DNA from 3 places in the Lysinibacillus sp. SGAir0095 genome. Region 3 is predicted to be linked to each of the others. Evidence: a T-box and tRNA genes for the amino acid it is inferred to sense, from the RefSeq annotation. Region 3 holds a T-box; the other regions hold tRNA genes.
The links. The T-box of region 3 lies ahead of C1N55_RS12970 (valine--tRNA ligase). A T-box ahead of a tRNA ligase gene usually reads a tRNA of that ligase, here a tRNA-Val.

Region 1 (10,133 bases), 330 kb from region 3:
TTGCCTGAGGGGCACCTACCTCACGTAATTCATGAGGCCGGTCCGCAGTAATGACGATTAAAGGTACACGCGCATACTTCGCCTCGACAATGGCAGGATAATAATTTGCAGCCGCAGTACCCGAAGTACAGAGAAGAACAACAGGTTTTGCTTTTGCTTTAGCTATACCAAGAGCAAAATAAGCTGCTGACCGCTCATCTACTTGTCTATAGATCGATAAATTCTTTGTTGACGCAAATGCATAGGCAAGCGGTGTCGATCTAGAACCTGGGCTAATCACAACATCCTCTACGCCATTTTGCATAAGTGAGGCAACTATTTTATATACGTAGTTCGTTATTATTTCACGTTCATTCATGTAACTGTCCTCCTAAAGCACGTAACATCGGACGGAACTTGACTAATGTCTCTTCATACTCTGAATTCGGCTCAGAATCAGCAACGATTCCGCCTCCAGCATATAAATAGGCTTTATTGTCTTTTAATGCAGCAGAGCGAATTGCTACTGCAAATTCACCATTTCCTTCTGCATCAATCCAACCAAGTGGTGCAGCATACAATCCTCGGTTCATGGTTTCGTTTTCACGAATAACGGTCATTGCTTCTTGACGAGGAACTCCTCCCAAAGCCGGTGTTGGATGAAGATATTTTACAAGCTGTAGGATCGTTGCGTCTGATGACAGTTTTCCTTCAACAGGTGTATATAAATGTTGGATATCTCTAATTTTTAAGAGCTTTGGTTTTTTTGGTACTGTATATTGCATACAGTTTTTTTCAAAAGTATTTGCTATCATTTCGACAACATATTGATGCTCTCCTAGATTTTTTGCATCATTTAATAAACTTTCTCCAAGTTGCTTATCTTCTTCTGCTGTTTTCCCTCGTTTAATGGAACCGGCTACACATGACGAGAAGGCTTGCCCATTTTCCACTTTTACTAATCGTTCAGGAGATGCCCCAAAGAAAAGAAGATCTTCATGCTCTAAACCAAATAAATAGCTTTCTGGTTGCTCATTCACTACATGTGATAAGACTTGTGGTGAGGATAGAGTATCCTGAAATTCTAGCTCTAATGACCTTGCTATGACAACTTTTTCTGCCCTCTTAGCCTGGATCAAACTTGTTACCGTTGAAATTGTTTGGAGATATTCCTCTTTATATGGCTCACGATAATTTGTCATTAATGGTTTACTATATGTTTTTAATTCTTTTACTTGTGCAGCATGAATGAGCTGATCCCGTTCTTTTCGAAGCTGCTCGAAATCCTCTAGACTATTTTCTTTATCCGTAATTAAATGAATACTGATATAAGCCTTATCATTACGTATCACTAGTTGATATGTAGCTACCGAAAAAAAGCTTTGTGGAAAGCCGTCCCACTCTCCTTTTTTGCCATTCTTCGGGTCAAAGGTAAACCCGCCAAATAGAATTGGTTGAGGTTCTTTTTCTTCTTTCACAATATTTTTTGTTAATTCTTTCCACTGTTTTTCTACTAAATCGAAACGGTCCTTGCCTTTATTATTTTCGATTATAAATGCATGGCCAAGACCGACTAATGTGAATGTTTTCTCACGATTTTGCCAAAAAAAGCGCTGTCCCTTATATTGCGATTCGCCAGCTGCAAAAAATGCCAAGGCTGATAATCTGCTTACTTCTATTGTTTCAATATAGAAGGATAATCTTGAATTAACTGTTTCCACTTCTACTTCAGTGGTATGCAACCACTTCTGATGCATCGAATTTCCCTCCATCAAAGGCAGTTTCTTGCCTAGAACTTTGGCTTATCTTAAAGCCATATTATTTGTGAAAACATCATTATTTCCACTTAAAATCAGAGTTATCACAATTTCTGCTTTTACTCCAAAACGCTCATGTGTATTGTTTTCGAATTTACGTTATCTATTCTATCATATCACTTTTTTTACATATACAATATTGATATTGTTTCCTCATTGATTTTTATCTGTAAGGCTTGAATAATTTTTCCAACCAAAAAAGCGAGAGAAATTACTCTCGCGCTAAGTTTAGTTTGTTTGCATATTTATTGAAACCTCTATTTGCCATTATGGAAACCTCTTCATAGGTGAAGGTTTTCAATAAGGCTTTAATTAAGTTTTCATACTCTTTTGCATTCGATAACTTATCCACTGAAAAATCCATTCCATCAAAATCAGATCCAAATCCAATATGTTGTACTCCAACTAGAGATGCAATAAGTTCGACATGCTTCACTAAGTTCTCGATGGATGTCTTTTCTTTTTCATTTTCGATAAACGGTGGATAAAATACGACATGCATTCTCCCACCATGTTTTATTAATTCTTTTATTTGGACATCTGTTAAGTTTCTCGGATGGTCACAAATGGCTCTTGCATTACTATGACTAGCAATAAGGTTTTTCGCTAATGGAAGTAATTCAAAAAAACCTTGCTCATTTAGATGAGACACGTCAATTATGATATTGCGTTTATTTAGCAACTGAACTACCTCTTTAGCTAAAGGTTTTAAACCCTTTGAAGGATCTTCTGAAGCGCCATAGGCAACACCATTTTCATGATTCCATGTTAAACCAACTAATTTCACTCCTGAATTTAAAATCTGCTCAAGTTTTAATAGATCTTCACCAATACAATCGCAACCCTCTAAACTTAAAATTGCTCCAATTTGCCCATCCTCAAGCTGATCTAATTGCGCCCACTCAGTTATATGCACCATTTCAGGCTCGCTTAAAACTTTTGTATGAAAAGCTTCAATTTGTCGAACTGCTGCTAAGAATTTTTCATTGTCAGGAAGATCAGAATGAACAAAGATTGCAAAAACTTGCACCTTAACATTTCCTGCTTTTAATTTCTCTAAGCTTGCACTTAATCTAGCATCATTTCGGAAATTCGCATTTTCGAGTCGCGATAATTTCTCCAATACATCACAATGCAAATCGATAATATTCATGTATCCCCCACCAATTCAATATAACTATATTGTATAGGAAATGGTGAGATAAATTCCATATTTCTCATTGAAAACTTTATCTTTATTGAAATTGATCTCGAATGGTTGATTCTTGATTATTTTGATGGATAACCTCTTGTGGTACATCCTGTGGACTATCAGATGATGGAAACTCTCCAGAACCATTTTCAAAATCGACCGCTTTTAATGCTTTATGTGAAAGCTCATTCATGATTTCCTCTTCAATCGGTCGTGTTTCCATATCGACTTTTTCTTGACTATGTTCTACACAAGTCAAGGTTGTTGGAACTGCTTCAAGACGTTCAAAGGAAATTTCCTTATGACATACTTTACATTCACCATAAGTTCCATTATTCATAGCTTCCAAAGCAGCTTCTATTTTATCTATACTTTCTTGTTTAAAATCATCCATGGCATATTCCGTTAGTTGTATCGTTAAGTCTGAAGCAACATCTCCTGGATGATTATCATAATTTGATAACTCCGTGCGTTCAATATCATCATGCGTTTCCAGACCTTCTTTTAAATCCTTCAGTTCTTCTAACAATGTATTTTTTAATTGTTGCATCTCGGATTGTTTCATGTTGTTGTCCTCCTTTTTCCTATAATTAAGGTTTCCTTTATTTAACTTTTTAAACATAGTAAAATTTGTACAACGTGTAAAAACACATATGATTTGCAACAAGATAATTATTAAAATTAAAGGTAATTGGTTTCTCGAATTGCTGTCGTTATTGAATGGTATTATTTGATTTTTATGTGCTTACATTGTGTTCATTCAATAAGATGTTGCGTCTCTTGTTGAGCACTACATTTCTCACTGCTAGAAATCCTGGTGGAGATACGTTTTCATTTGTTTCGTTCTTTGTCTTTTCTAGTGTTTCTATGGGGCCTTTTTTAAGTTCTTTATTATTTGTCTATGAGACCGTATCTATTGAACAACTCTTGATTATTTCTTATATAGTTGTCCATGCGATTGCTTCTATTGGACAACTCGAAACATTAGAAATTAAGGTTCTATGTCAAATGTTGGGGTGATGTGTTTTTGCACGTCACCCTATTAACCTAAATGAACACCGAATTCTTTATATAAATCATTCAATAAAATCTTTGCTTTAAAATGCTTAAAGCTCCTAAAACCATAAGCATTACGTTTCATTACCTTCGATTTATTATTAATTCCTTCTAAAAAACCATTTGAATAGCCAAAACTAAAACTATTTAAGATCTCTACTTGCCAATTCTTAAAGGTTTGAATGGCTTTTATAAATGCTGGGATATTTGCTTCTTCTACCTTACGGTAATAAGCTTCTAATCTATTCTTCACTTCTGCAATATCATTCGTCGTTTTTGCCCAATCAAACCATTTACAATAGGCTTCTTTTAGTTCATATGCTTGCTTTAATTCCTTTGACATTCCCGTGTAGCGATTTAAATACCATCGATTCTTTTCCGTTAACTTATCAAAGCGTTTATATAAGACATGACGCATTTTTTTGCACTTTTTTCGATCGTATGGATGCCAATCCTTCTGCACTTTACGACGCACCTCGTCTAGAGCCCAATAAATATAACGACAATAATGGAATCGATCGGCAATAATGATAGGACGATTTAAGGCTTTTTTAACAGCTGCTTTAAAGCTTGGATTCATATCCATTACGACGACTTCTACATCTGATCCATATGTCATTAGATAATCCTTAATCGTTTCTTTTCTACGATTCGGTAAAATATCAATTGGTTCGTGCGTTTCAGCGTTGGCAATGATTAGTTGATAGGTCCCCGCATCTGTATCTCCTTTATATTCATCAATCGCAATACATTTTGGTAAATGGACCCCTTCATTTAGCTGCTCTTTTACCACCTTTTTAAAGCGACGAATTACCGTCGAACTGGATGTTCCAAGGACTTCTGCTGCTTCTTTAAATGTCTTTGCCTTTACTGAACGGATTCCAACAACTTGATTCCATTCTTTTGAGTAACGTTGATACTTATCCACGAAAGGAGATTTTTCCGAGAAGCGTTTTCCGCACTCACATACATAACGTCGACGTTTATAGAAAAGGATGGTTAATCGTTCAAACCATTTTAAATGTTTAATTTTTTGAATTCGATAATCATGTATTTTAGAGGTCATTTTATTACAGTCTGGACACTGATGTTCTTTCTTCGGAATTGAAACGTAAAGAGCGATACGCTCCCCGATCTCTTCAATCTTATGAACAGTTACACCTTTTAATCCTGGGATATTTCTGTTAAAATTCATAATGCACGTATCACCTTTCATTGCTTGTTTCTCGACAATTCAAGTATATCGAAATCGGTGATTACGTGCTTTTTTTTATTTCAAATTGTAGTAAAACCCCAACAAATATTATAGAACCGAAATTAAAAGATATTCCCAAAAGTAATAAATTCATTTTCCGAATGTTTTGTAACGTAACTTCTATCAGGAAACAATTATATAAAAATCTATACAAAAAAGTCCTAAAGATTTGATAACAAACCTTTAGGACTTTTTTGTTATTAATTATGACCCGTACGGGATTCGAACCCGTGTTACCGCCGTGAAAGGGCGGTGTCTTAACCACTTGACCAACGGGCCAAAAAATATATGGCGGAGAAGGAGGGATTTGAACCCTCGCGCCGGTTGCCCGACCTACACCCTTAGCAGGGGCGCCTCTTCAGCCACTTGAGTACTTCCCCATATGGCTCCGAAGGTAGGACTCGAACCTACGACCGATCGGTTAACAGCCGATTGCTCTACCACTGAGCTACTTCGGAAAATTTTTATGGTGGGCCTAAATGGACTCGAACCATCGACCTCACGCTTATCAGGCGTGCGCTCTAACCAGCTGAGCTATAGGCCCCTATTGGAGCGGGTGATGAGAATCGAACTCACGACATCAGCTTGGAAGGCTGAGGTTTTACCATTAAACTACACCCGCATTATATGGTGGGTCGGGACGGAATCGAACCGCCGACACTTAGAGCTTCAATCTAATGCTCTACCAACTGAGCTACCGACCCATAATAATGGCGGTCCCGACCGGGATCGAACCGGCGATCTCCTGCGTGACAGGCAGGCATGTTAACCGCTACACCACGGGACCATTTGGTTGCGGGGACAGGATTTGAACCTGCGACCTTCGGGTTATGAGCCCGACGAGCTACCACTGCTCCACCCCGCGATAATATTATTCTAATTTTTAAAAATGGCGGAGGCAGTAGGATTTGAACCCACGCGCGGTTTAACCCGCCTGTCGGTTTTCAAGACCGATCCCTTCAGCCAGACTTGGGTATGCCTCCGTATATTTATATCTCCTATGGTGGACCTTGCAGGACTCGAACCTGCGACCGGACGGTTATGAGCCGTCTGCTCTAACCAACTGAGCTAAAGGTCCTTCAAGATGGCGGCAGAGGGGATCGAACCCCCGACCTCACGGGTATGAACCGTACGCTCTAGCCAGCTGAGCTACGCCGCCAGGATATATTTAAGTGTTTTGGTGGAGCCTAGCGGGATCGAACCGCTGACCTCCTGCGTGCAAGGCAGGCGCTCTCCCAGCTGAGCTAAGGCCCCATAATAAAATTTCACTATAGAGTTACATGGTCGGGAAGACAGGATTCGAACCTGCGACCCCTTGGTCCCAAACCAAGTGCTCTACCAAGCTGAGCTACTTCCCGTTTCGTTTAGAAATACGGGCTGATTAAAAGATGCCGAGGACCGGAATCGAACCGGTACGGTAGTCACCTACCGCAGGATTTTAAGTCCTGTGCGTCTGCCAGTTCCGCCACCCCGGCACAATTGGAGCGGAAGACGAGGTTCGAACTCGCGACCCCCACCTTGGCAAGGTGGTGTTCTACCACTGAACTACTTCCGCATGTGCAAAATAAATTATTCTGGCAATCTTTAAACTTAAATGGTGCGGGTGAAGGGAGTCGAACCCCCACGCCTTGCGGCGCTAGATCCTAAGTCTAGTGCGTCTGCCAATTCCGCCACACCCGCATTTAAGTAACAATAGAACTGGTGAGCCATGAAGGACTTGAACCTTCGACCCTCTGATTAAAAGTCAGATGCTCTACCACTGAGCTAATGGCTCTAAAAAATGGTGCCGGCGAAAGGAGTCGAACCCTCGACCTACTGATTACAAGTCAGTTGCTCTACCAACTGAGCTACACCGGCATTATATGGTGGAGGATGACGGGCTCGAACCGCCGACCCCCTGCTTGTAAGGCAGGTGCTCTCCCAGCTGAGCTAATCCTCCTGGGTAATATGCCTAGCGACGTCCTACTCTCACAGGGGGAATCCCCCAACTACCATCGGCGCTAAAGAGCTTAACTTCCGTGTTCGGTATGGGAACGGGTGTGACCTCTTTGCCATCATCACTAGACTATAAATGTTTTTACTTCAAATAGTAAAACTCTTTTATTTAAGACAAGATTTATAATAACATATTTATATATTATATCAAGTCTTTTTTCATAAAAAAATATATTTTTTATGACCCGTACGGGATTCGAACCCGTGTTACCGCCGTGAAAGGGCGGTGTCTTAACCACTTGACCAACGGGCCAAACATATATGGCGGAGAAGGAGGGATTTGAACCCTCGCGCCGGTTGCCCGACCTACACCCTTAGCAGGGGCGCCTCTTCAGCCACTTGAGTACTTCCCCATATGGCTCCGAAGGTAGGACTCGAACCTACGACCGATCGGTTAACAGCCGATTGCTCTACCACTGAGCTACTTCGGAAAATTTTTATGGTGGGCCTAAATGGACTCGAACCATCGACCTCACGCTTATCAGGCGTGCGCTCTAACCAGCTGAGCTATAGGCCCCTATTGGAGCGGGTGATGAGAATCGAACTCACGACATCAGCTTGGAAGGCTGAGGTTTTACCATTAAACTACACCCGCATTATATGGTGGGTCGGGACGGAATCGAACCGCCGACACTTAGAGCTTCAATCTAATGCTCTACCAACTGAGCTACCGACCCATAATAATGGCGGTCCCGACCGGGATCGAACCGGCGATCTCCTGCGTGACAGGCAGGCATGTTAACCGCTACACCACGGGACCATTTGGTTGCGGGGACAGGATTTGAACCTGCGACCTTCGGGTTATGAGCCCGACGAGCTACCACTGCTCCACCCCGCGATAATATTATTCTAATTTTTAAAAATGGCGGAGGCAGTAGGATTTGAACCCACGCGCGGTTTAACCCGCCTGTCGGTTTTCAAGACCGATCCCTTCAGCCAGACTTGGGTATGCCTCCGTATATTTATATCTCCTATGGTGGACCTTGCAGGACTCGAACCTGCGACCGGACGGTTATGAGCCGTCTGCTCTAACCAACTGAGCTAAAGGTCCTTCAAGATGGCGGCAGAGGGGATCGAACCCCCGACCTCACGGGTATGAACCGTACGCTCTAGCCAGCTGAGCTACGCCGCCGGGATATATTTAAGTGTTTTGGTGGAGCCTAGCGGGATCGAACCGCTGACCTCCTGCGTGCAAGGCAGGCGCTCTCCCAGCTGAGCTAAGGCCCCATAATAAAATTTCACTATAGAGTTACATGGTCGAGAAGACAGGATTCGAACCTGCGACCCCTTGGTCCCAAACCAAGTGCTCTACCAAGCTGAGCTACTTCTCGAAATATTGGCGCGCCCGGCAGGAGTCGAACCCACAACCTTCTGATCCGTAGTCAGACGCTCTATCCAATTGAGCTACGGGCGCATATATGAATGGTGCCGAGGACCGGAATCGAACCGGTACGGTAGTCACCTACCGCAGGATTTTAAGTCCTGTGCGTCTGCCAGTTCCGCCACCCCGGCACAATTGGAGCGGAAGACGAGGTTCGAACTCGCGACCCCCACCTTGGCAAGGTGGTGTTCTACCACTGAACTACTTCCGCATGTGCAAAATAAATTATTCTGGCAATCTTTAAACTTAAATGGTGCGGGTGAAGGGAGTCGAACCCCCACGCCTTGCGGCGCTAGATCCTAAGTCTAGTGCGTCTGCCAATTCCGCCACACCCGCATTTAAGTAACAATAAAACTGGTGAGCCATGAAGGACTTGAACCTTCGACCCTCTGATTAAAAGTCAGATGCTCTACCACTGAGCTAATGGCTCTAAAAATGGTGCCGGCGAAAGGAGTCGAACCCTCGACCTACTGATTACAAGTCAGTTGCTCTACCAACTGAGCTACACCGGCATTATATGGTGGAGGATGACGGGCTCGAACCGCCGACCCCCTGCTTGTAAGGCAGGTGCTCTCCCAGCTGAGCTAATCCTCCTGGGTAAATGAAAAGAACATTGTTCTCTCAAAACTGGATAAAGACATTAATTGCATTCAAGATTTGGTTAAGTCCTCGATCGATTAGTATTCGTCAGCTCCATGTGTCACCACACTTCCACCTCGAACCTATCTACCTCATCGTCTTTGAGGGATCTTACTTACTTGCGTAATGGGAAATCTCATCTTGAGGGGGGCTTCATGCTTAGATGCTTTCAGCACTTATCCCGTCCACACATAGCTACCCAGCGATGCCTTTGGCAAGACAACTGGTACACCAGCGGTGTGTCCATCCCGGTCCTCTCGTACTAAGGACAGCTCCTCTCAAATTTCCTACGCCCACGACGGATAGGGACCGAACTGTCTCACGACGTTCTGAACCCAGCTCGCGTACCGCTTTAATGGGCGAACAGCCCAACCCTTGGGACCGACTACAGCCCCAGGATGCGATGAGCCGACATCGAGGTGCCAAACCTCCCCGTCGATGTGGACTCTTGGGGGAGATAAGCCTGTTATCCCCGGGGTAGCTTTTATCCGTTGAGCGATGGCCCTTCCATGCGGAACCACCGGATCACTAAGCCCGTCTTTCGACCCTGCTCGACTTGTAGGTCTCGCAGTCAAGCTCCCTTGTGCCTTTACACTCTACGAATGATTTCCAACCATTCTGAGGGAACCTTTGGGCGCCTCCGTTACCTTTTAGGAGGCGACCGCCCCAGTCAAACTGTCCACCTGACACTGTCTCCTACCCGGCTTACGGGTATGGGTTAGAATTTCAATACAACCAGGGTAGTATCCCACCGTCGCCTCCCTCGAAGCTGGCGCTCCGAGTTCTCTGGCTCCTACCTATCCTGTACAAGTTGTACCA
Region 2 (10,133 bases), 1.8 Mb from region 3:
CCACTAATGATAACGAGTATAATACCTGAAAAAACTAGCACATGTCCTGCATGTTTTACAACTGTTATAGCCGACTGAAACGATTGGACCAAACCGCTTAACTGCTCGACCTCTGCTGATTCCATTTTTTTGATGATGGGAATTAGAGAGAATAAAGGACCAATTGACCCCACAGCGCTTACTATATGTATGTATAAACATAATGTATGGAACATCCTCTTCACTTCCATTTTCTTAAGTTATCTCCAGTATAACACCGGTCATATCAATAATATTTGGGAATCTTGACATTTTCTAAAAACAAGGTTCACATTTCCATCATTCTTGCATATCTTATAAATTAACCATTAAAATCTCGCTCATTGTAAATATCATATTAATTGTTTGTTAAATGATTGAAATGAGCATCTATTAGGGTATGAATAATTATATGATGCAGATATAGGCATATAAATTGTGCTAAAAACATTTGAGGAGTGATTTGTATAGGTATCCATAGATTTTTCACAAGTTTAAATGATTTAGAAAGAATATTCCGTGCCCCTGGACGTTTTAAATTTGAAGAGCATAATGTTGCCGCCCATTCCTGGAAGGTTTCTCAGTATGCTATGTTTTTTGCAACGCTTGAAGAGATGAATGGCGCAACAATCAATTGGAAATCACTTTATGAAAAAACAATCAATCATGACTTTGCCGAAGTATTCATTGGCGACATTAAAACACCCGTTAAGCATGCCAGTGTGGAGCTAAAACAAATGCTAGCCCATGTAGAAGAAAAAATGATGGAGAAATTTATTCGGGAAGAAATACCGCCCGATTTTCAAGATGTCTTCTCAGAGCGAATGAAGGAAGGAAAAGACGAAACAATAGAAGGGCGTCTTCTAGAATTTGCAGACAAGCTTGACCAGTTTTATGAATCCTTTGCAGAGCTAAAGCGCGGAAATACAGATAAGGAATTCGTAATCATGTATCAGCAAGCACTTGAAAAACTCCTTAAAATGCCTCTCCATGTGAGTGTTCGTTACTTTAGAAATGAAATACTAAAAGACGTAATGCATGAGGAAACGCAAATTAATATTGCCGCTCTTACAAATGAAGTGTTAAACATATCCGAATAGGTTTGAAAAGTTTTCCAATAATGGAAGGCTTTTTATTTTACTGAAAAATCAATAGTACCTCCATTTCCATCCACGTTTTCGCACTCATCTACTCACTAAATTCGAATAAACCCCCTAATTAAGTTGAAAACATTTGATAAATATTTGACTTTTTTCCTTGATAGTACTTACTTGCACAACTGAAAACAATCGTATAATATAGCATTAAAGCTGCGTTGTTCGTACACATATTAAGTTTTAACCTTTGAACTGTAAAAGGGAGTTTTATATAGAAGGTGGAATGGCGAGCGTCACACTAAGGTGAATGACGATATACAGGAAATCTTTTGCGAACACCCACTTTGAGGAGTGGTGGTTTAAAACTTTCTATAATTATTACGGCAAGGCGGCTTTGCCATACATATTGTATAGCAAGGCTAAAAAATCCCCTATCGAATCGATAGGGGATTTTTGATTAAATCAACTATTATATATTGTTTATACTTTCTACGCATACTTTTCCTTCACCAACTTAGTACGGAAAAAAATGGAGCGATAAGGGTGCATATACCCAACATAAATACAGCAATGGATCCCATCTTATTTTTATCTTTCCACAATACTCGGGAAAAACCCATTGTGTACAGGAAGATACCTATCATGATTGCCCACACTACCATATTCAAGCTAATCCCTCATTTCTCCTATATTCGGAACCTCGCTTTGTCTTCCAAAGTTGCCGAACTCTATACTTACTTTTACATTTACTTTCATATTGGGATATGTCTTCATAAAATCAAATTTCTCATATTCAGGGACGGTTTTAAACTTTTTTCTGGCAGCTAAAGACCATCCAAATGGTTCTCCCTTATACTCTTCCTGCGTCTTTTTAACAAAATTGTTAATCTCCTTAGTCATCAGTTCCTCAAGATACTTCTTTAACTCCTGCCTTTCTTTTCTGTCCTTGGAGTAATTTTCCATACTATGATTTGACAATATATCAACACGTATAGGAATTTCCACATCAATGGAGGGAGTTTCCCCTTTTAGCTGCATATCGACCTTGTTTCCTTCCTTTTTCATAACTCTCACACCAATCCGGTATTGTTCATTTTCCGGATCAGGATAACTGGTCAATAATTCCCCCATATCTAAAGTATCATTTAAAAGAATAGCGATTCTTGTTTCTTTCGCTGGTAACTTTGCAATCATTTTACCTTCCTTAAATAGAGCAGACCCTATAAATTGGGTTTTGTTGGTTTGTCCTTCAACTTGGAATTCACCAGCTAAAAATTCATCATTTAATACATCTTTATTGGCATTATCACTCATTTCTGTCGTACCATAAGGTGCTAAAAACAAATCTGCATCCGCTTCTGTAATTCTATAAAATGAATGAAGTGTAGATTTAGGGATAAAACCCGACTCACTTCCCGATTCCATAATTAGCTCAAAGTATTTATGAATTCTAGTTTCTAATTTAGGGTCATTATTACTCAAAAATTCACTAGCATTCTCTTTAGATACAATCAAAGTCGTATCTCGAGATATGTCTCTAGCTTTTATGGAATCATATATGAGTCTTAAGAAAAAATTATCCTTCGCTAAATCTTCCGAAACAACTAGAACTGTCACTAAATTATATGAAATCTCCTTAGCTATTACAGTATTAGCCATTTTCTTAGCTGTCATTAAATCATTTGTATTGAATGTAATAATTTCTTTTCCGGGCTCATTTGTACCAGCTTGTTGTTTTGACAATTCAGGATTCGATATTAAATAAGTAATTTTATATTGATGCTCTTCTTCCGTTTTATCTAAACCAATCGCCACAACATACGCTCTTTTATCAATGTTTGTTTGGTCCCAACATCCACTCAGCAAAGGCAAAAGGAAAATTAGAAATGGCAAATGATACAGTACATTTTTTATCATTTTTTATAATCCCCTTTTATTTTTGCGGATACCCATAACAGAAAAGGCATTACCATGAAAATGGGGGTGGAAATATTTAAAAATACTTCTCGATTAGAGGTAAAGTTAAAAACAGGTGTCTCTGGAATTAATCCTAAAAATACAATTATAGTACCTAAGGTCGGGATGATATACTCAAATTGCTTGATTTTAAAAATCCCTCCGAATAATAAAGCGCTTATATAGAGCAAAAAAGAAAATCGAAGAAACGTAGCAATTAGCCAAAAAGGGAAAAACAAGGATTCCACATTCGTAATGAAGCCTAGTTCAATCAAGCGAATTGTTTCATGAAACGGGTAATTCAACAAATTCACACCATTGTAATCAAATAGCAATACATAAGCTATAAAAGCTAATGTAACTTCAACTGTAACAATCACTAACCCTAACCATATTCCCTTTTTAAAACTTGATATATTTTTAACATTGGTCGCAATTAAAGCCATGAACAAAAATTCAGCATAAATTGAAGAATTTAACGCGCTCTCCTTTATGATCTTTACTTGCCCTTCTCCAAACAGAGGAAAGAGAAAGGCAGTCTCTCCCTTATAATAGGCAAGAATTAACACAACAAGTAGGGAGATTTTAATACTGATGATCGTCATCCATGATGCTGACCCGATATTCTCTAATCCTTTTTTTCCTATATATACAGCTACTCCCATCAATAAGAAATAAATAATCATTGTAGGTGTTTTCGTAAAATACATGGTTCCAATAATATCCGTGTAAACCGCTGATGTTGAAATAATGGAATTAGTCAACAAAAGCCATAAACCAAATAAAACAAACTGACCGATATACTTCCCAAACAAATGATTTGTTACTTCAATTAAATTTTTTTTCGGATAGAATGTCATAACCCTTGTTAAAAAATAGATAGGAAAAAGTGAAAAAAGAAAGATGAATATAATTGCCATCCAAGCGCCATTACTCAAATCATCAAAAAAGAGCAATGGCGTATTATCTGTTAATTTGGTCCCTATCACAAGAATGATAATGGAAAATAACTCCTTGGTCCCTATTTTTCCTTCTGATTTGTACATCCTTATTCTCCTGATTTTTTTTCTATATCTTTTGGTTTCAAGTAACCTGGTCTAAAGATCTCATTTTTAAGCATTCTTCTAAAAACAGTATCTTTGGATGAAATATAGGTCGGCGTCATGGGAGCTAGATAAGGCACTCCAAAAGATTTCATTGATACCATGTAGACAATGCCTATAGTAAATAATGCTGTCATCCCATAAAAACCAAATAATGCAGCTGAGAATATGAAGAGGAATCTTAATAATCGCATCGAAAAGTTCATACTAATATCCCCAATTGCAAAGGAACTTAATCCCCCTAGGGCCACAATAATTACAACGAGAGGGCTAACAATATTCGCTTGAACGGCAGCTTGTCCTAAAATTAATGCTCCTACTATCCCAATTGTAGGTCCTATCGGGCTTGGTACACGTAGCCCTGCTTCTCTTATTAATTCAAAGGCAATTTCCATTAGTAAAATCTCCACAATAGCAGGAAACGGTACAATTTCTCGAGTCGCGGAAATTGCAAGCAATAAATCGGCTGGCACCATCTCTACATGATAATTAGTTATCGATATATAAATTGCAGAAATAAATAGTGTTATAAATAAAGCAAGCAAACGCAGGGCTCTTATAAAATTCCCAAAAATAAATCGAAGGTAATGATCCTCAGCGTTATGGAAAAATGACCAGAATGTTGCCGGTACGATTAATGCTTCAGGTGAATTATCCATAATTAGTACGATAAATCCGTTTTCTAAGAACGAGGCTGTACGATCAGGTCTTTCTGTGTATAAAACTGTGGGTAATATAGATTTTTGTCTTTCCTCAATATATTGTTCTAAGACGGCGGCATTTTGAATTGCATCTACATCTATTGAACTTATTCTTTGTCGGACGTCGTTTATAATATCTTCGTTTGCTAAGTCCTTAACATAGAGCAGATAAACTTCATTATTTGAACGTTTTGATACAATGGTTGATTCAACAATTAAACTTTCATTTTTGATTCTCTTTCGAAGTAACGAAATATTTGAGGTTGCCATTTCATTAAAAGCATCCTTTGACCCCTTAATAACAACCTCATTCCCTGCCTTTTCAACACTTCTCCCCTCAAACTTGCTAGTAGAAATGATATAGGCACATTCTTCACCATCTACAAACAATACAGTATTTCCACCATTAATACCTTTTACCGTATCTTCGATCACTTTAACGGTTGATATTGTCTCGGCGGTAATAATATTATCCACTCCTTTTGAAGACTGACTCGTTAACAAAGGCTGGATAATAGATTCATCAATTTTTTGAGCGTCTGTTATAGTACTTATATAGACAACCATCGCCTTTATCTGCATTTCTCCATAAGTGAATTGGCGAATTTTAATATCAGAATTCAATGGTATAGAATAGAGAGATTTAATTGTATTTAAATTGTTTGCTAAACTTCTGTCTATATGTTTTTTCTTAATTAATATTTCATTTTCCGATGTTTGTTCAGGAAATTGATTTTCCTGCTCACTATCTGATTTCATTAATTTCTTAAAAAAATTCAATTTTAGCAACTCCATGCTTTTTCCTTATTTTGCACAAGAGAGTGTTATTTATGTATAAAATGTTCAGATTATCCATACGCCAGAATAAATATAAAGAAAAACCATTAGAAGAAATTTTCTAATGGTTTTTAAAATATTGTATGATTGAAATAAAAAATGCCCTAAAGTTATTGGCTAACTTTAGGGCATTTCTCAATATGACCCGTACGGGATTCGAACCCGTGTTACCGCCGTGAAAGGGCGGTGTCTTAACCACTTGACCAACGGGCCGTGGCTCCGAAGGTAGGACTCGAACCTACGACCGATCGGTTAACAGCCGATTGCTCTACCACTGAGCTACTTCGGAAAAATTTTTGGTGGGCCTAAATGGACTCGAACCATCGACCTCACGCTTATCAGGCGTGCGCTCTAACCAGCTGAGCTATAGGCCCCAATTGGAGCGGGTGATGAGAATCGAACTCACGACATCAGCTTGGAAGGCTGAGGTTTTACCATTAAACTACACCCGCATTATATGGTGGGTCGGGACGGAATCGAACCGCCGACACTTAGAGCTTCAATCTAATGCTCTACCAACTGAGCTACCGACCCATATTATTGAGATTAAAAATGGCGGTCCCGACCGGGATCGAACCGGCGATCTCCTGCGTGACAGGCAGGCATGTTAACCGCTACACCACGGGACCTTTATGTATGATTTGAGAAAAATGGCGGAGGCAGTAGGATTCGAACCCACGCGCGGTGTAACCCGCCTGTCGGTTTTCAAGACCGATCCCTTCAGCCAGACTTGGGTATGCCTCCGAAATTTTATGGTGGCGGCAGAGGGGATCGAACCCCCGACCTCACGGGTATGAACCGTACGCTCTAGCCAGCTGAGCTACGCCGCCATTATAATATATGTTTTTTTATTGGTGGAGCCTAGCGGGATCGAACCGCTGACCTCCTGCGTGCAAGGCAGGCGCTCTCCCAGCTGAGCTAAGGCCCCAAATAAAATTTCACTTTATAGTTACATGGTCGAGAAGACAGGATTCGAACCTGCGACCCCTTGGTCCCAAACCAAGTGCTCTACCAAGCTGAGCTACTTCTCGAAATATTGGCGCGCCCGGCAGGAGTCGAACCCACAACCTTCTGATCCGTAGTCAGACGCTCTATCCAATTGAGCTACGGGCGCATATTATGAATGGTGCCGAGGACCGGAATCGAACCGGTACGGTAGTCACCTACCGCAGGATTTTAAGTCCTGTGCGTCTGCCAGTTCCGCCACCCCGGCACATTTGGAGCGGAAGACGAGGTTCGAACTCGCGACCCCCACCTTGGCAAGGTGGTGTTCTACCACTGAACTACTTCCGCATGTACTGAAATTAATACTGGCACAAATTTTATAAAACTGGTGAGCCATGAAGGACTTGAACCTTCGACCCTCTGATTAAAAGTCAGATGCTCTACCACTGAGCTAATGGCTCTTACAAATGGTGGAGGGGGACGGATTCGAACCGCCGAACCCGAAGGAGCGGATTTACAGTCCGCCGCGTTTAGCCACTTCGCTACCCCTCCAAAAAAGGATGCCGGCGAAAGGAGTCGAACCCTCGACCTACTGATTACAAGTCAGTTGCTCTACCAACTGAGCTACACCGGCATATATGGTGGAGGATGACGGGCTCGAACCGCCGACCCCCTGCTTGTAAGGCAGGTGCTCTCCCAGCTGAGCTAATCCTCCTGGGTAATAAGTCTAGCGACGTCCTACTCTCACAGGGGGAAGCCCCCAACTATCATCGGCGCTAAAGAGCTTAACTTCCGTGTTCGGTATGGGAACGGGTGTGACCTCTTTGCCATCATCACTAGACTTATTTAGTTGAAAGAACTTTGTTCTCTCAAAACTGGATAAAGACATTGATTGCATTCAAGATTTGGTTAAGTCCTCGATCGATTAGTATTCGTCAGCTCCATGTGTCACCACACTTCCACCTCGAACCTATCTACCTCATCGTCTTTGAGGGATCTTACTTACTTGCGTAATGGGAAATCTCATCTTGAGGGGGCTTCATGCTTAGATGCTTTCAGCACTTATCCCGTCCACACATAGCTACCCAGCGATGCCTTTGGCAAGACAACTGGTACACCAGCGGTGTGTCCATCCCGGTCCTCTCGTACTAAGGACAGCTCCTCTCAAATTTCCTACGCCCACGACGGATAGGGACCGAACTGTCTCACGACGTTCTGAACCCAGCTCGCGTACCGCTTTAATGGGCGAACAGCCCAACCCTTGGGACCGACTACAGCCCCAGGATGCGATGAGCCGACATCGAGGTGCCAAACCTCCCCGTCGATGTGGACTCTTGGGGGAGATAAGCCTGTTATCCCCGGGGTAGCTTTTATCCGTTGAGCGATGGCCCTTCCATGCGGAACCACCGGATCACTAAGCCCGTCTTTCGACCCTGCTCGACTTGTAGGTCTCGCAGTCAAGCTCCCTTGTGCCTTTACACTCTACGAATGATTTCCAACCATTCTGAGGGAACCTTTGGGCGCCTCCGTTACCTTTTAGGAGGCGACCGCCCCAGTCAAACTGTCCACCTGACACTGTCTCCTACCCGGCTTACGGGTATGGGTTAGAATTTCAATACAACCAGGGTAGTATCCCACCGACGCCTCCCTCGAAGCTGGCGCTCCGAGTTCTCTGGCTCCTACCTATCCTGTACAAGTTGTACCAAAATTCAATATCAGGCTACAGTAAAGCTCCACGGGGTCTTTCCGTCCTGTCGCGGGTAACCTGCATCTTCACAGGTACTATAATTTCACCGAGTCTCTCGTTGAGACAGTGCCCAGATCGTTACGCCTTTCGTGCGGGTCGGAACTTACCCGACAAGGAATTTCGCTACCTTAGGACCGTTATAGTTACGGCCGCCGTTTACTGGGGCTTCAATTCAGAGCTTCGCTTGCGCTAACCCCTCCTCTTAACCTTCCAGCACCGGGCAGGCGTCAGCCCCTATACGTCACCTTACGGTTTTGCAGAGACCTGTGTTTTTGCTAAACAGTCGCCTGGGCCTATTCACTGCGGCTCTCATTGCTGAGAGCACCCCTTCTCCCGAAGTTACGGGGTCATTTTGCCGAGTTCCTTAACGAGAGTTCTCTCGCACACCTTAGGATTCTCTCCTCGACTACCTGTGTCGGTTTGCGGTACGGGCACCTCCCGCCTCGCTAGAGGCTTTTCTTGGCAGCGTGAAATCAGATACTTCGCGAGAAACTCGCTCCCCATCACAGCTCAACGTTACAGGAAGCGGATTTGCCTACTTCCACGCCTTACTGCTTGGGCGTACTCAACCAACGGTACGCTTATCTTATCCTACTGCGTCCCCCCATTACTCAAACGGCGGGGAGGTGGTACAGGAATATCAACCTGTTGTCCATCGTCTACGCCTATCGGCCTCGACTTAGGTCCCGACTAACCCTGAGCGGACGAGCCTTCCTCAGGAAACCTTAGTCATACGGTGGATGGGATTCTCACCCATCTTTCGCTACTCATACCGGCATTCTCACTTCTAAGCGCTCCACCAGTCCTTCCGGTCTGACTTCAACGCACTTAGAACGCTCTCCTACCACGGACATCTTAGATGTCCATCCACAGCTTCGGTGAATCGTTTAGCCCCGATACATTTTCGGCGCAGCGTCACTCGACCAGTGAGCTATTACGCACTCTTTAAATGATGGCTGCTTCTAAGCCAACATCCTGGTTGTCTAAGCAACGCCACATCCTTTTCCACTTAACGATTACTTTGGGACCTTAGCTGGTGGTCTGGGCTGTTTCCCTTTTGACTACGGATCTTATCACTCGCAGTCTGACTCCCGTGTATAAATATCTGGCATTCGGAGTTTGTCTGAATTCGGTAAAGCGAGATGCCCCCCTAGTCCAAACAGTGCTCTACCTCCAGTATTCTCTATCACGAGGCTAGCCCTAAAGCTATTTCGGAGAGAACCAGCTATCTCCAAGTTCGATTGGAATTTCTCCGCTACCCACACCTCATCCCCGCACTTTTCAACGTGCGTGGGTTCGGGCCTCCAGTGAGTGTTACCTCACCTTCACCCTGGACATGGGTAGATCACCTGGTTTCGGGTCTACGACCACGTACTAATTCGCCCTATTCAGACTCGCTTTCGCTACGGCTCCGCCTTCTCAGCTTAACCTTGCACGTAATCGTAACTCGCCGGTTCATTCTACAAAAGGCACGCTATCACCCATTAACGGGCTCTAACTACTTGTAGGCACACGGTTTCAGGTTCTATTTCACTCCCCTTCCGGGGTGCTTTTCACCTTTCCCTCACGGTACTGGTTCACTATCGGTCACTAGGTAGTATTTAGCCTTGGGAGATGGTCCTCCCGGATTCCGACGGAATTTCACGTGTTCCGCCGTACTCAGGATACACTCAAGAGAGAATGAACTTTCGACTACGGGGCTTTTACCCGCTATGGCAGACCTTTCCAG
Region 3 (10,133 bases):
ATTCAATACACGATTTGCAAGAGTTAACACAGACTCCTGCTTCGTACCTGTCCGCAATAATATCGCTATTAATTCTTGGTTTGATAAACTTTGCGCTCCTTGTCGAATTAACCTCTCCCTTGGCCGATCCTCTACATGTACATCACGTATCATAAGCTCGGGAAATGGGGCAATCGTCATTCATTTATCACTTCCTATAATTTTAGAATGTTTAAGGCAAGTAGTTTTTCAAATAGGCTTGCTAATGGTAATCCGACGACATTGTTATAATCACCAACGATATGATCAACAAAGAGAACGCCATCTGTTTGGATTCCATAGCCTCCTGCTTTGTCAAATGGATCACCAGTCTCGATATAGCTTTCAATTAGTTCTCTTTTTAATTTTTTAAAGAATACTTTTGTTTTCTCTACAAATACGTCTTCTCTACCATCCGGTTGAATAATGACAACCGCAGTCATTACTTGATGAGCGTTTTCTGAGAGTCTAGTTAAGTGTGAGATTGCTTCTTCTTTATCTTTTGGCTTATGTAGTAATGTGTCTTCAAAGACAACTACAGTATCTGCACCAATGATTGTTTTGCCCTTCCCTTTTGTTGCTACATCACGTGCTTTTAATAACGCTACTTCTTGTACATATTCATCCATTGTTTTAGCTTGTACAGACGTTTCCTCTACATCACTTGCGATTACTTCAAAGGGAACACCTAATTTTGAAAAGAGTTCCTTTCTTCTAGGTGATGCAGATGCTAAAACAAGATGCTGATTCGTTTTAAAATTCATTTCCATTCCTCCTATTCTAATGATAGCCGAGGAATGGAAATTTGAAAAATCCTACTCCATTTTCAAATCTAATTTTTCACTTTTTTTACTTGTTTAAAATTCAATTTTCATACAATCATTTTTTTCAAAATAATGAGCAATCAGATGCAAACGAGCTGTACCTAAATCCTGTGAAAAGCTTGATAATGCTGAAGTGATGGCTTGCCAATCCTGTGGAATATTATCTGGGACGTTACCATCTTGAAAATAAAATTTTGAGGGGTCATTGTTTTCTAAAACTGTAGGCAGTCCTTTTAACGTTTCTTCAGTGCAAGCTGATGCTGATAATTTAAAGGTCTTTGCAAAAGAAGTTGGGTCTTCTGATAAGATGAGTTCTTCTCTAATCGGTGTAACTGCAGACCACACATGGTATTTTCCATCTACTTCTACAGTTGCACTTGTATTTAAAACAGGATTTTCCGAGATAAAATCCAATGCAGATTCTTCACTCGTAAAAACTCCATATTGATTCGCGTAAAATTCTACTGAGGAACTATCTTCCACTACTTCATTCGTTCCATCATTGGATGATTGTACGGGGATCACTTCTTCTTCACCTTCCCCTGAACTTGCTTGCTGCTGCTCTTGGTTTGTTGATGAATTCATAGAACTGAGCAAAAGCACAAAAAATACTACACCAGCGAGGCCCGCTATAGAACCAATCACTGCTGCATTTCTCAATTCTCGTCTTCCTATTACATTTGGAAATTTCATATGCATCACCTCATATTTTAACGGTAACAAATCTAGATTAAAAAAAAGCGAGACAGTTGTCGTCTCACTTAAAAAATATTTCGCAAAAAACGCCATTAATCGATTCGTTTCAACATCACCTATTCATACTATTTACAAATGGTGAATATTTAAATCAAATACTTTTCAAAATTATTATTTTAATAATAATCGCTCTCTCATCTCGGTTAGTAAATATAGTGAGCCTGTTACAAAGGTCTTACCGGATTTTGAACTTGCTGTTTTAAGAAATGCAGTATAATCCTTCAACACTGTTGCTTGTGAGGCTGTTGATAGTGCAAGCATTTCTTTTGAAGTCATGGCTCGCTTATTTTCAAAGTCAACAAAGTAAAATTCATCACTTACTTGCTCCAATTGCTGAAGAACTGACTTTACATCCTTGTCGGCTAATACTCCCACGACAAATCGAATCCGCTCGTCTGGAAACTGTTGCTTAATGGTTTGAACAAGTTTCTCCGCACTTGCAGGGTTATGCGCACCATCAAAATAAACATTCGGTAAAACTTCTTCAAAACGCCCAGGTAAACTTGCTGCAAGAACAGCATTTCGAATTTTGTCTACATCAATTTCTAGTTTAAAGTACTCGGCTATTTCAAAAAATGCAGTGATTGCTATAGCCATATTATCAGCTTGGTGACTTCCCGGTAATATTCGAGATAAGTTATTTATTACCAACCCTTTTTCATCGTTTGTATACAGATCATATGTATTTTCAATTGAGACTTCAAATTGATTTCCAAGTGAAATTAAATCTGCTTGTTTGTCATAGACTTCATTTTCAATTACAGTGTATGCATCTATCGGTAATCTCCCCACAACGACGGGGATATCCTGTTTAATAATTCCTGCTTTGTGCTTGGCAATACTCTGAATTGTTGGGCCCAGAAATTTTGTATGCTCCAGAGCAATACTTGTGATGACGGAAACAACCGGGGTAATCACATTTGTACTGTCCTCACGCCCCCCCATGCCAGTTTCCAATAACACTAGATCAACCTCTTGCTGAGAAAAATAAAGAAAAGCAGCACAAGTTAATAACTCGAAATCCGTTAATTTTCCGCTTAGACCCGCTTCTTTTAGCTGTATAAAAAGCCCATCCATTTCTTGTTCCGAGATTGGGTTCCTATTAATTTGTAGCTGATCATGGACATCGACTATACATGGAGACATAAATTTCCCTACAATTAAACCGTGCTTTCTCGCTAATTGTTCTAGAAATGCAATTGTTGAACCCTTTCCATTTGTCCCGGCAACATGCACGAAAGAACAATTTTTTTCAGGGTTCTGTAACAATTGAAGTGCTTCCTTCATGGCACCCAGACCTGGTTTTATCGATACATCACTTTCAACTGCCCACTTTTTCTTATAATCATCTAATCTAGGAATCATACTTATCTACCTTTTCTACTAGTTTTTTGCGCACTTCTGCAATGAAATATAAAGAGCCTGTGATGATTAATAATTCATCTGACTGCAAGGATTTCATTTCATTTTCGATCAACTGCTGCCAATTGTCATTGATATGTATAGTGGGATGCTTTGATTTGGATGCTAGTACATCTGCTTTCGTCGCTCTTGGCAAATTAATTTGAGTAAAGCTCATCGAAGCTGCAACTTCATCCATCAATTGTATACTTAGCTCATGGTCTTTATCTTGGAGCGCAGCATAAATAAATTTATATTTTTTAGTTGGATATACTTCCTTCAAAGTATGAATTAAGCTAATCGTCCCTTCCGAATTATGGGCACCATCCAGTATAATCCGTTCACTCACATTCTCAAAACGCCCTTCCCACTTTGCCTTTTGTAATGCTTTTTTGATAGTCGCTTCTTGTATGGACATATCAAATAATAATGAAGCTGCAATAGCAAGTGCAGCATTGTTGATTTGATGTTCTCCTTGCATTGCTAAGGGAATTTCTTTCATTTGATAATTCCCAAAAGAGAAATTGAAATACTGAGGGGATCCTTTCTTTAAACTTTCTATCTCAATCTCTTCATTTAAGAAGTAGCACTCTGATTGACATTCAGTTGCTTTTTGATAAATTACTTTCTTTGCTTCTAATTGTTTAACTCCCACCACTACTGGTTTTTCTTTTTTTATGATTCCTGCTTTTTCGATAGCTATTTTTTCAATCGTGTCTCCTAAAATCTCTATATGTTCCAGCGATATTGTTGTAATCACTGAAACAGCAGGTGTAATAACATTCGTAGAGTCGATTCGTCCACCAATTCCCGTTTCCATTAAGGCGATATCGATATTCGCATTCGCAAAATATAAGCACGCAATCACTGTCATAATTTCAAAAAAGCTTGGATATTGTCCATCCAATTGATTTTGAATGACGTCATCTACCCTGTTAGCACAGCTTAAAAAATGTGCATCTGTGATCTGTTGGTGATTAATTGTTATTCGTTCATTGACCCGCTCTAAATGAGGAGAGATAAAGGCCCCAACACGCAGACCATGCTGCATTAGAATTTCACGCGTGGCATTCAACGTGGAACCCTTCCCATTTGAACCAGCAAAATGAATAAATTTGACTTTTTCATGAGGGTTGTCCAATTCCAATAATATTTTTCGTACTGCTTCAAGTGGCTCGCCTTTATATGTACTTGCCCTTAAGTTAAAAATAAATTCGGTACATTCATCAATCGAATGAAACATGTCTATTTCTCCTAAGCATTTATAATTTATATAATAAAACTTTCGCATACTCTCTAGCATTTGTAAAATAACAAAACTAGAATGGATTTATTATTTTACAAAGCCTCCATGAAAACTTGAACTAAATCTAAGTAGATCTACCAAGAAAAATCGTAATTTAGTGTTTAGCAACTTTCTAGTATTGATTTATCTATCCTCAAAAGAAAAAAGACTGTAGAACCTACTCGCAATTTCGAGCAGGTCTACAGTCTGTTGCACAAGAACCTAGGACATCAATTAAGTGGATTACATATTGTTCAGTTCTGCTAAGCGTTTTTCAACTGCTTCGTGTTTCTCTTGATACTCCGCTAGTTTTTCACGTTCTTTAGCAACTAAACTTTCAGGTGCTTTCGAAACAAATTTTTCGTTTGAAAGTTTACCATTCACAAGCTTTACTTCTTTTGCCCACTTTTCAAGTTCTTTTTCCAAACGAGAAATTTCTTCTTCTAGATTAATTAAACCTGCAAGTGGTAAGTAAATTTCTGCCCCTGTTACAACCGCTGTCATCGATTGAGCAGGTGCTTCCATCGCTACACCGATCGTGAGGTTTTCTGGGTTACAAAATTTTTCGATGTAGGCTTTGTTAGTTTCTAAAATGCTGGCAATTGCTTCATCGTTCGCCGAAATTGTTAACGGCACCTTCTTACTCATCGGCGTATTTACTTCCGCACGGATATTACGTACAGAGCGGATGATCTCTGTTAAAAGCTTCATGCTTTCTGCATCTTGTGTAAAGTTGAATTCTTCTTTGACAGTTGGCCATGCCGCAACGGTAATCGAGTCCCCTTCATGAGGAAGGTGTTGCCAGATTTCTTCAGTAATGAATGGCATCATTGGGTGAAGTAATCGCATTGTGTTATCTAAAACATATGCCAATACAGAGCGAGTTGTTTTCTTAGCAATTTCATCTTCACTGTATAAAGGAAGTTTCGCCATTTCAATATACCAAGAACAGAAGTCATCCCAGATAAAGTTATAAAGTTCACGGCCAACTTCACCGAACTCATATTTATCTGATAAAGCTGTTACACGCTCAATTGTTTCATTCAAACGAGTTAGAATCCATTTATCTGCAACATTTAAATCACTAGTTAAATCGATTTCTTCAAATTTCAATCCTTCCATATTCATAAGGGCAAAACGTGAAGCATTCCAGATTTTATTGGCAAAGTTCCACACGGACTCTACTTTTTCAGTAGTGTAACGTAAATCTTGACCAGGTGATGAACCTGTTGCTAAGAAGTAACGAAGTGCATCTGCACCAAATTGGTCAATTACATCCATAGGGTCAACACCATTACCAAGGGATTTGCTCATTTTGCGTCCTTCACCGTCACGAACTAAACCGTGAATTAATACATCTTTAAATGGACGTTCGCCAGTAAATTCTTTTCCTTGGAAAATCATGCGAGATACCCAGAAGAAGATAATATCGTAACCAGTTACTAATGTGCTTGTTGGATAATAACGTTTAAATTCTTCATTCTCAAGATCTGGCCAGCCCATTGTTGAAAACGGCCATAAAGCTGAAGAAAACCAAGTATCTAATACATCTTCATCTTGTGTCCAGTTGCTTGCGTCACTAGGTGCATCTTTTCCTACATAGATTTCACCAGTTTCGTTATGATACCAAGCAGGAATTTGGTGACCCCACCATAATTGACGAGAAATACACCAGTCATGGATATTTTCCATCCAACGGTTATACGTGTTTTCAAAACGATTTGGTACAAAATTTACTTTTTCGTCTTCTTGTGTTTGCATGGCTAGTGCTTCTTCGGCAAGAGGACCCATCTTAACAAACCATTGTGCTGAAAGGTAAGGTTCAACTACAGCACCTGATCGTTCTGAATGACCAACTTGGTGAACATGTGGTTCAATTTCAACTAAAACGCCTGCTTCTTGCATGTCTGCGACAATTTGTTTACGGCATTCAAAGCGATCCATACCAGCATATTTCCCAGCAAGATCATTCATAGTTCCATCTTCATTCATAACAAGAATACGTTCCAAGTTATGGCGGTTACCAACCTCAAAGTCGTTAGGATCATGAGCAGGCGTCATTTTAACAACCCCAGTTCCGAATTCCATGTCAACATAAGTATCTGCAACGATTGGAATTTCACGACCAACGATTGGAAGAATTACTGTTTTCCCGATTAAATGTTTGTAACGTTCGTCTTCCGGGTGTACGGCAACGCCAGAGTCCCCAAGCATCGTTTCTGGGCGGGTTGTGGCAACACGTAATTTCCCTGAACCATCTGCTAATGGATACTCCATATGGTAGAAAGCACCCTCTACTTCTTTATGGATAACCTCGATGTCTGATAACGCGGTTTTGGCTGCTGGGTCCCAGTTGATAATGCGTTCACCACGGTAAATTAAATCTTTTTCATATAACTTTACGAATACTTCTTTGACCGCATCAGATAAGCCTTCATCTAAAGTAAAGCGTTCACGGGAATAGTCTAATGCTAAACCTAGCTTTGCCCATTGTGCACGGATATGGCTAGCATATTCACCCTTCCATTCCCAAGTTTTTTCAAGGAATTTTTCTCGTCCAAGATCGTATCTTGAAATTCCGTCTGCACGTAATTTTTCCTCTACTTTTGCTTGTGTCGCAATTCCCGCATGGTCCATACCTGGCAACCAAAGAGCATCATACCCCTGCATACGTTTCATACGAATTAAAATATCTTGTAATGTTGTATCCCATGCGTGGCCTAAGTGTAATTTACCTGTAACGTTTGGAGGCGGAATTACGATGGAATATGGTTGCTTCCCGCTTTCAGGCTGTGCTTCGAAAAATTTCCCCTGTAGCCACCACTCATAGCGTCCAGTTTCAATACTTTGCGGATCATATTTTGTTGGCATAGATAGGTTTTGTTGTTCTGTCATATTGACTCCTCCTTATATAGTTGTTTGGCAAGTAGCGAAATAGAATAAAAATAAAAAAACTCCTATCGCCCTAGTAAAAGGACGAAGGAGTTTTGAATTCGCGGTACCACCTTTAGTTCCGAGTTAGTGTCATCATACATCTACGAATTTCCACCAAAATCTCGGCTCTCAATTAGCTAACGGGTTTTACCCGGCCTTTTGCTACTGCTATTTCACAAAAGCTGCTCCAAGGCTACCTTCAAATGTTGCTAGCAGAAACTTTTCAGCTACCGTTTCCTCTCTATAGCAAGCAAGAACATTTTACTCTTCCTCTTCAACGCATCTATCCTTATTCACTTGTACTTTGCTTCGTCTTGGCTCTTATATTATCAGAGAGACATTTCATAAACAAAGTATAACTGTTCTTAAAGTATAATATACCACCAACAGTTTTCAAGTGACAACATTTTTAATCAAAGGAAGAAAAAATTTAAAGAAAAGATATTGAGCTATTGCTACTACAGAGGCTACATTTTTTCAGCTTGATTAAATATTTTTGATGCATTCAAATTGCGTTTCATCTGCTATTTATAACGAGATAGCATAGGAGTAACTAGCTCATTACTCGCGGTAGCTTTTATTTGAAACATTCAATAGTGTGTAGGATTCAGTAAGCTCATTATAAAAATCATCCGCATCTGTAGGGAAGTATTGATTTTTAGCCTCCACTACTTTTTCTATTTCAATTTTTTCTGCAGTTGGTTCTTCCATTTTAATTTCAACATTATCGTCTATCATTGTGCCATCACTCACATCAACACTTGGTATAGCCTTCAAGCTCGGGCTGTCATCAGCTATACCCAATGAATCCTCGGCTTCATCAGTGTTACTGAAATTTACTTCAGTTGTTTCCTCCGGTGGTTGTCCTTCAGGAATGATCGATTGTTCTGGAAAAATGCCATCCGTTCCGCCAAATTGTATTTCTTCCGTATAGGGTGATTCTTCTTTTGGCAGAAAATCTTCAAATGAAGGTGCAACATCGATTAAAGGTCGTTCAGGCTGCTCATTAACTGGTACTTTTGGAGTTTCTTCAGAAACAGGTAGAGTCTCTTGAAATACCGGCTTTTCAGGTAATGGAATTTGTTGAAATTCTACAGGGGACTGCTCTTCAAATTGAAATAACGCACCTTCGACCGTCTCGTCAAATTGACAATCCACATCCCATTTAAACGTGCAGTTCGAGCCATCATAAACAAAATGGGAAACATCATTAATACTTACTAATGGCGAGCTATCAGAAGCAACCTTATCACGAGGCAGGTCTACCTCTAAGGGCAATGCATACTCGAAGTATCCATTATTCCCTTCAAACTCAAGCTCTTCAATTAATGTACCATCGCTAGTTTCTGGTAGCTCATTTGGATTAAAACGAGCTATCGCAGCAATATGATAGATACCCACTAACCGTAAAGAGTCTTCAGTTTCAATTTGCTGCCAAATTGGTTTAACATCTACAGAAACCACTTCTTCTACGACACCTAACTGTTCTGGAAAAACAAATTGTGTCATCATATCCCAATTAATTTTTTGCATCTGGCATCCCTCCCGTAACTACCATATGCTAGAAGATTATAAGTATGCTTATGTACACATGAAATATCACTTTTAAGAAGCATTTTAGTTATTTGAAACGCCATTACAGACCAATCGAGAAAGCCTTAGAAATACATATTCATTTTAGATAAGAAATTCGATGTAGATTGCAAAAAAAACACCTTTCCATTTTAGAAAAGGTGTTCTACTAGTAAATAGTTTATTTTGCTAGTTTAGCGAATACATTGTGGAATGCTTGAACTGTTTTGGCAATATGCTCTTCAGTATGTGCTGTCGAGATAAATAATCCTTCAAATTGTGAAGGTGGTAGATAGATTCCTTCTTCAGCCATTAACTTAAAGTATTCAGCAAACATGGCTAAATCGGATGTTTTTGCAGATTCAAAGTCTACCACTTCTTCGTTTGTTAAGAATAAACCAATCATTGATCCAGCACGGTTAACTGTATGTGGAATATTGTATTTCGTTGCAGCTTCACGAATACCAGCCTCTAATTGATCTCCAAGCTTTTTGAAATGCTCATAGGATTCAGGAGTTAAACGCGATAATGTTTCAATACCTGCTGTCATAGCTAGTGGATTACCCGATAATGTCCCTGCTTGATAAACTGAACCAGCTGGAGCAATATGTTCCATAATCTCACGTTTCCCTGCGAATGCGCCTACTGGAAGGCCGCCTCCTACTACTTTACCTAAGCATGTTAAATCAGGGTTTACGCCAAAGTAGCCTTGAGCACAATTGTAATCTACACGGAAGCCAGTCATTACTTCGTCAAAAATAAGAAGTGCACCGTTTTCTTCTGTTACTTTACGTAATCCTTCTAAAAAGCCTGGTTTTGGAGGAACAACACCCATGTTCCCTGCAACTGGTTCAACAATTACTCCGGCAATTTGCTGACCAAATTTTTCAAATACAACTTGTACGGCTTCTAAATCATTATAAGCAACAGTCAATGTGTTTTTGGCAATATCAGCTGGTACCCCAGGGCTGTCTGGTAAACCAAGAGTAGCAACACCTGAACCGGCCTTGATTAATAATGAATCACCATGACCATGGTAAGAACCTTCAAATTTTAAAATGATGTCTCTTCCTGTATACCCGCGTGCTAGACGTAATGCTGCCATTGTAGCTTCTGTTCCTGATGAAACAAAACGAACCATTTCAACTGAAGGTACACGGTCAATTACGATTTGAGCTAATTTAGTTTCCAAAAGAGTTGGTGCACCAAATGACGCCCCTTTTTGAACTTGTTCTTGAATTGCTGCTACCACTTCCGGATGTGAGTGACCCAAAATAAGAGGTCCCCAGCTTAGTACGTAGTCAATGTATTCATTGCCATCGATATCTTTAATAATGGCTCCC

Region 1: it encodes a tRNA-Val, which carries the amino acid that the T-box ahead of C1N55_RS12970 (valine--tRNA ligase) is inferred to sense. The anticodon was not compared.
Region 2: it encodes a tRNA-Val, which carries the amino acid that the T-box ahead of C1N55_RS12970 (valine--tRNA ligase) is inferred to sense. The anticodon was not compared.

The regions. Positions count from the first base shown of each region.
Region 1 is NZ_CP028083.1:2,956,669-2,966,801, forward strand. It holds gene menD (2-succinyl-5-enolpyruvyl-6-hydroxy-3-cyclohexene-1-carboxylic-acid synthase) at 1-358, opposite strand, end outside; gene C1N55_RS14555 (isochorismate synthase) at 351-1,736, opposite strand; gene C1N55_RS14560 (dipeptidase) at 2,008-2,949, opposite strand; gene C1N55_RS14565 (TraR/DksA C4-type zinc finger protein) at 3,032-3,553, opposite strand; gene C1N55_RS14570 (ISL3 family transposase) at 4,031-5,239, opposite strand; tRNA gene C1N55_RS14575 (tRNA-Glu) at 5,507-5,578, opposite strand; tRNA gene C1N55_RS14580 (tRNA-Ser) at 5,589-5,679, opposite strand; tRNA gene C1N55_RS14585 (tRNA-Asn) at 5,683-5,757, opposite strand; tRNA gene C1N55_RS14590 (tRNA-Ile) at 5,767-5,843, opposite strand; tRNA gene C1N55_RS14595 (tRNA-Gly) at 5,848-5,921, opposite strand; tRNA gene C1N55_RS14600 (tRNA-Phe) at 5,928-6,003, opposite strand; tRNA gene C1N55_RS14605 (tRNA-Asp) at 6,011-6,086, opposite strand; tRNA gene C1N55_RS14610 (tRNA-Met) at 6,090-6,164, opposite strand; tRNA gene C1N55_RS14615 (tRNA-Ser) at 6,190-6,282, opposite strand; tRNA gene C1N55_RS14620 (tRNA-Ile) at 6,301-6,377, opposite strand; tRNA gene C1N55_RS14625 (tRNA-Met) at 6,385-6,458, opposite strand; tRNA gene C1N55_RS14630 (tRNA-Ala) at 6,478-6,553, opposite strand; tRNA gene C1N55_RS14635 (tRNA-Pro) at 6,581-6,657, opposite strand; tRNA gene C1N55_RS14640 (tRNA-Leu) at 6,689-6,774, opposite strand; tRNA gene C1N55_RS14645 (tRNA-Gly) at 6,780-6,854, opposite strand; tRNA gene C1N55_RS14650 (tRNA-Leu) at 6,895-6,979, opposite strand; tRNA gene C1N55_RS14655 (tRNA-Lys) at 6,999-7,073, opposite strand; tRNA gene C1N55_RS14660 (tRNA-Thr) at 7,081-7,156, opposite strand; tRNA gene C1N55_RS14665 (tRNA-Val) at 7,163-7,238, opposite strand; rRNA gene rrf (5S ribosomal RNA) at 7,249-7,364, opposite strand; tRNA gene C1N55_RS14675 (tRNA-Glu) at 7,476-7,547, opposite strand; tRNA gene C1N55_RS14680 (tRNA-Ser) at 7,557-7,647, opposite strand; tRNA gene C1N55_RS14685 (tRNA-Asn) at 7,651-7,725, opposite strand; tRNA gene C1N55_RS14690 (tRNA-Ile) at 7,735-7,811, opposite strand; tRNA gene C1N55_RS14695 (tRNA-Gly) at 7,816-7,889, opposite strand; tRNA gene C1N55_RS14700 (tRNA-Phe) at 7,896-7,971, opposite strand; tRNA gene C1N55_RS14705 (tRNA-Asp) at 7,979-8,054, opposite strand; tRNA gene C1N55_RS14710 (tRNA-Met) at 8,058-8,132, opposite strand; tRNA gene C1N55_RS14715 (tRNA-Ser) at 8,158-8,250, opposite strand; tRNA gene C1N55_RS14720 (tRNA-Ile) at 8,269-8,345, opposite strand; tRNA gene C1N55_RS14725 (tRNA-Met) at 8,353-8,426, opposite strand; tRNA gene C1N55_RS14730 (tRNA-Ala) at 8,446-8,521, opposite strand; tRNA gene C1N55_RS14735 (tRNA-Pro) at 8,549-8,625, opposite strand; tRNA gene C1N55_RS14740 (tRNA-Arg) at 8,632-8,708, opposite strand; tRNA gene C1N55_RS14745 (tRNA-Leu) at 8,718-8,806, opposite strand; tRNA gene C1N55_RS14750 (tRNA-Gly) at 8,812-8,886, opposite strand; tRNA gene C1N55_RS14755 (tRNA-Leu) at 8,927-9,011, opposite strand; tRNA gene C1N55_RS14760 (tRNA-Lys) at 9,031-9,105, opposite strand; tRNA gene C1N55_RS14765 (tRNA-Thr) at 9,112-9,187, opposite strand; tRNA gene C1N55_RS14770 (tRNA-Val) at 9,194-9,269, opposite strand; rRNA gene C1N55_RS14775 (23S ribosomal RNA) at 9,333-10,133, opposite strand, start outside.
Region 2 is NZ_CP028083.1:265,386-275,518, reverse strand. It holds gene C1N55_RS01355 (hypothetical protein) at 1-215, opposite strand, end outside; gene C1N55_RS01350 (YfbR-like 5'-deoxynucleotidase) at 486-1,118, shown strand; RNA gene ssrS (6S RNA) at 1,323-1,514, shown strand; gene C1N55_RS01340 (Ger(x)C family spore germination protein) at 1,785-3,032, opposite strand; gene C1N55_RS01335 (GerAB/ArcD/ProY family transporter) at 3,029-4,117, opposite strand; gene C1N55_RS01330 (spore germination protein) at 4,120-5,655, opposite strand; tRNA gene C1N55_RS01325 (tRNA-Glu) at 5,854-5,925, opposite strand; tRNA gene C1N55_RS01320 (tRNA-Asn) at 5,927-6,001, opposite strand; tRNA gene C1N55_RS01315 (tRNA-Ile) at 6,010-6,086, opposite strand; tRNA gene C1N55_RS01310 (tRNA-Gly) at 6,091-6,164, opposite strand; tRNA gene C1N55_RS01305 (tRNA-Phe) at 6,171-6,246, opposite strand; tRNA gene C1N55_RS01300 (tRNA-Asp) at 6,266-6,341, opposite strand; tRNA gene C1N55_RS01295 (tRNA-Ser) at 6,364-6,456, opposite strand; tRNA gene C1N55_RS01290 (tRNA-Met) at 6,466-6,542, opposite strand; tRNA gene C1N55_RS01285 (tRNA-Ala) at 6,565-6,640, opposite strand; tRNA gene C1N55_RS01280 (tRNA-Pro) at 6,667-6,743, opposite strand; tRNA gene C1N55_RS01275 (tRNA-Arg) at 6,750-6,826, opposite strand; tRNA gene C1N55_RS01270 (tRNA-Leu) at 6,837-6,925, opposite strand; tRNA gene C1N55_RS01265 (tRNA-Gly) at 6,931-7,005, opposite strand; tRNA gene C1N55_RS01260 (tRNA-Lys) at 7,044-7,118, opposite strand; tRNA gene C1N55_RS01255 (tRNA-Tyr) at 7,126-7,209, opposite strand; tRNA gene C1N55_RS01250 (tRNA-Thr) at 7,219-7,291, opposite strand; tRNA gene C1N55_RS01245 (tRNA-Val) at 7,297-7,372, opposite strand; rRNA gene rrf (5S ribosomal RNA) at 7,383-7,498, opposite strand; rRNA gene C1N55_RS01235 (23S ribosomal RNA) at 7,563-10,133, opposite strand, start outside.
Region 3 is NZ_CP028083.1:2,626,337-2,636,469, forward strand. It holds gene radC (RadC family protein) at 1-180, opposite strand, end outside; gene C1N55_RS12950 (Maf family protein) at 195-782, opposite strand; gene C1N55_RS12955 (hypothetical protein) at 876-1,535, opposite strand; gene C1N55_RS12960 (bifunctional folylpolyglutamate synthase/dihydrofolate synthase) at 1,710-2,963, opposite strand; gene C1N55_RS12965 (bifunctional folylpolyglutamate synthase/dihydrofolate synthase) at 2,953-4,242, opposite strand; gene C1N55_RS12970 (valine--tRNA ligase) at 4,528-7,179, opposite strand; T-box leader at 7,254-7,505, opposite strand; gene C1N55_RS12975 (hypothetical protein) at 7,780-8,751, opposite strand; gene hemL (glutamate-1-semialdehyde 2,1-aminomutase) at 8,972-10,133, opposite strand, start outside.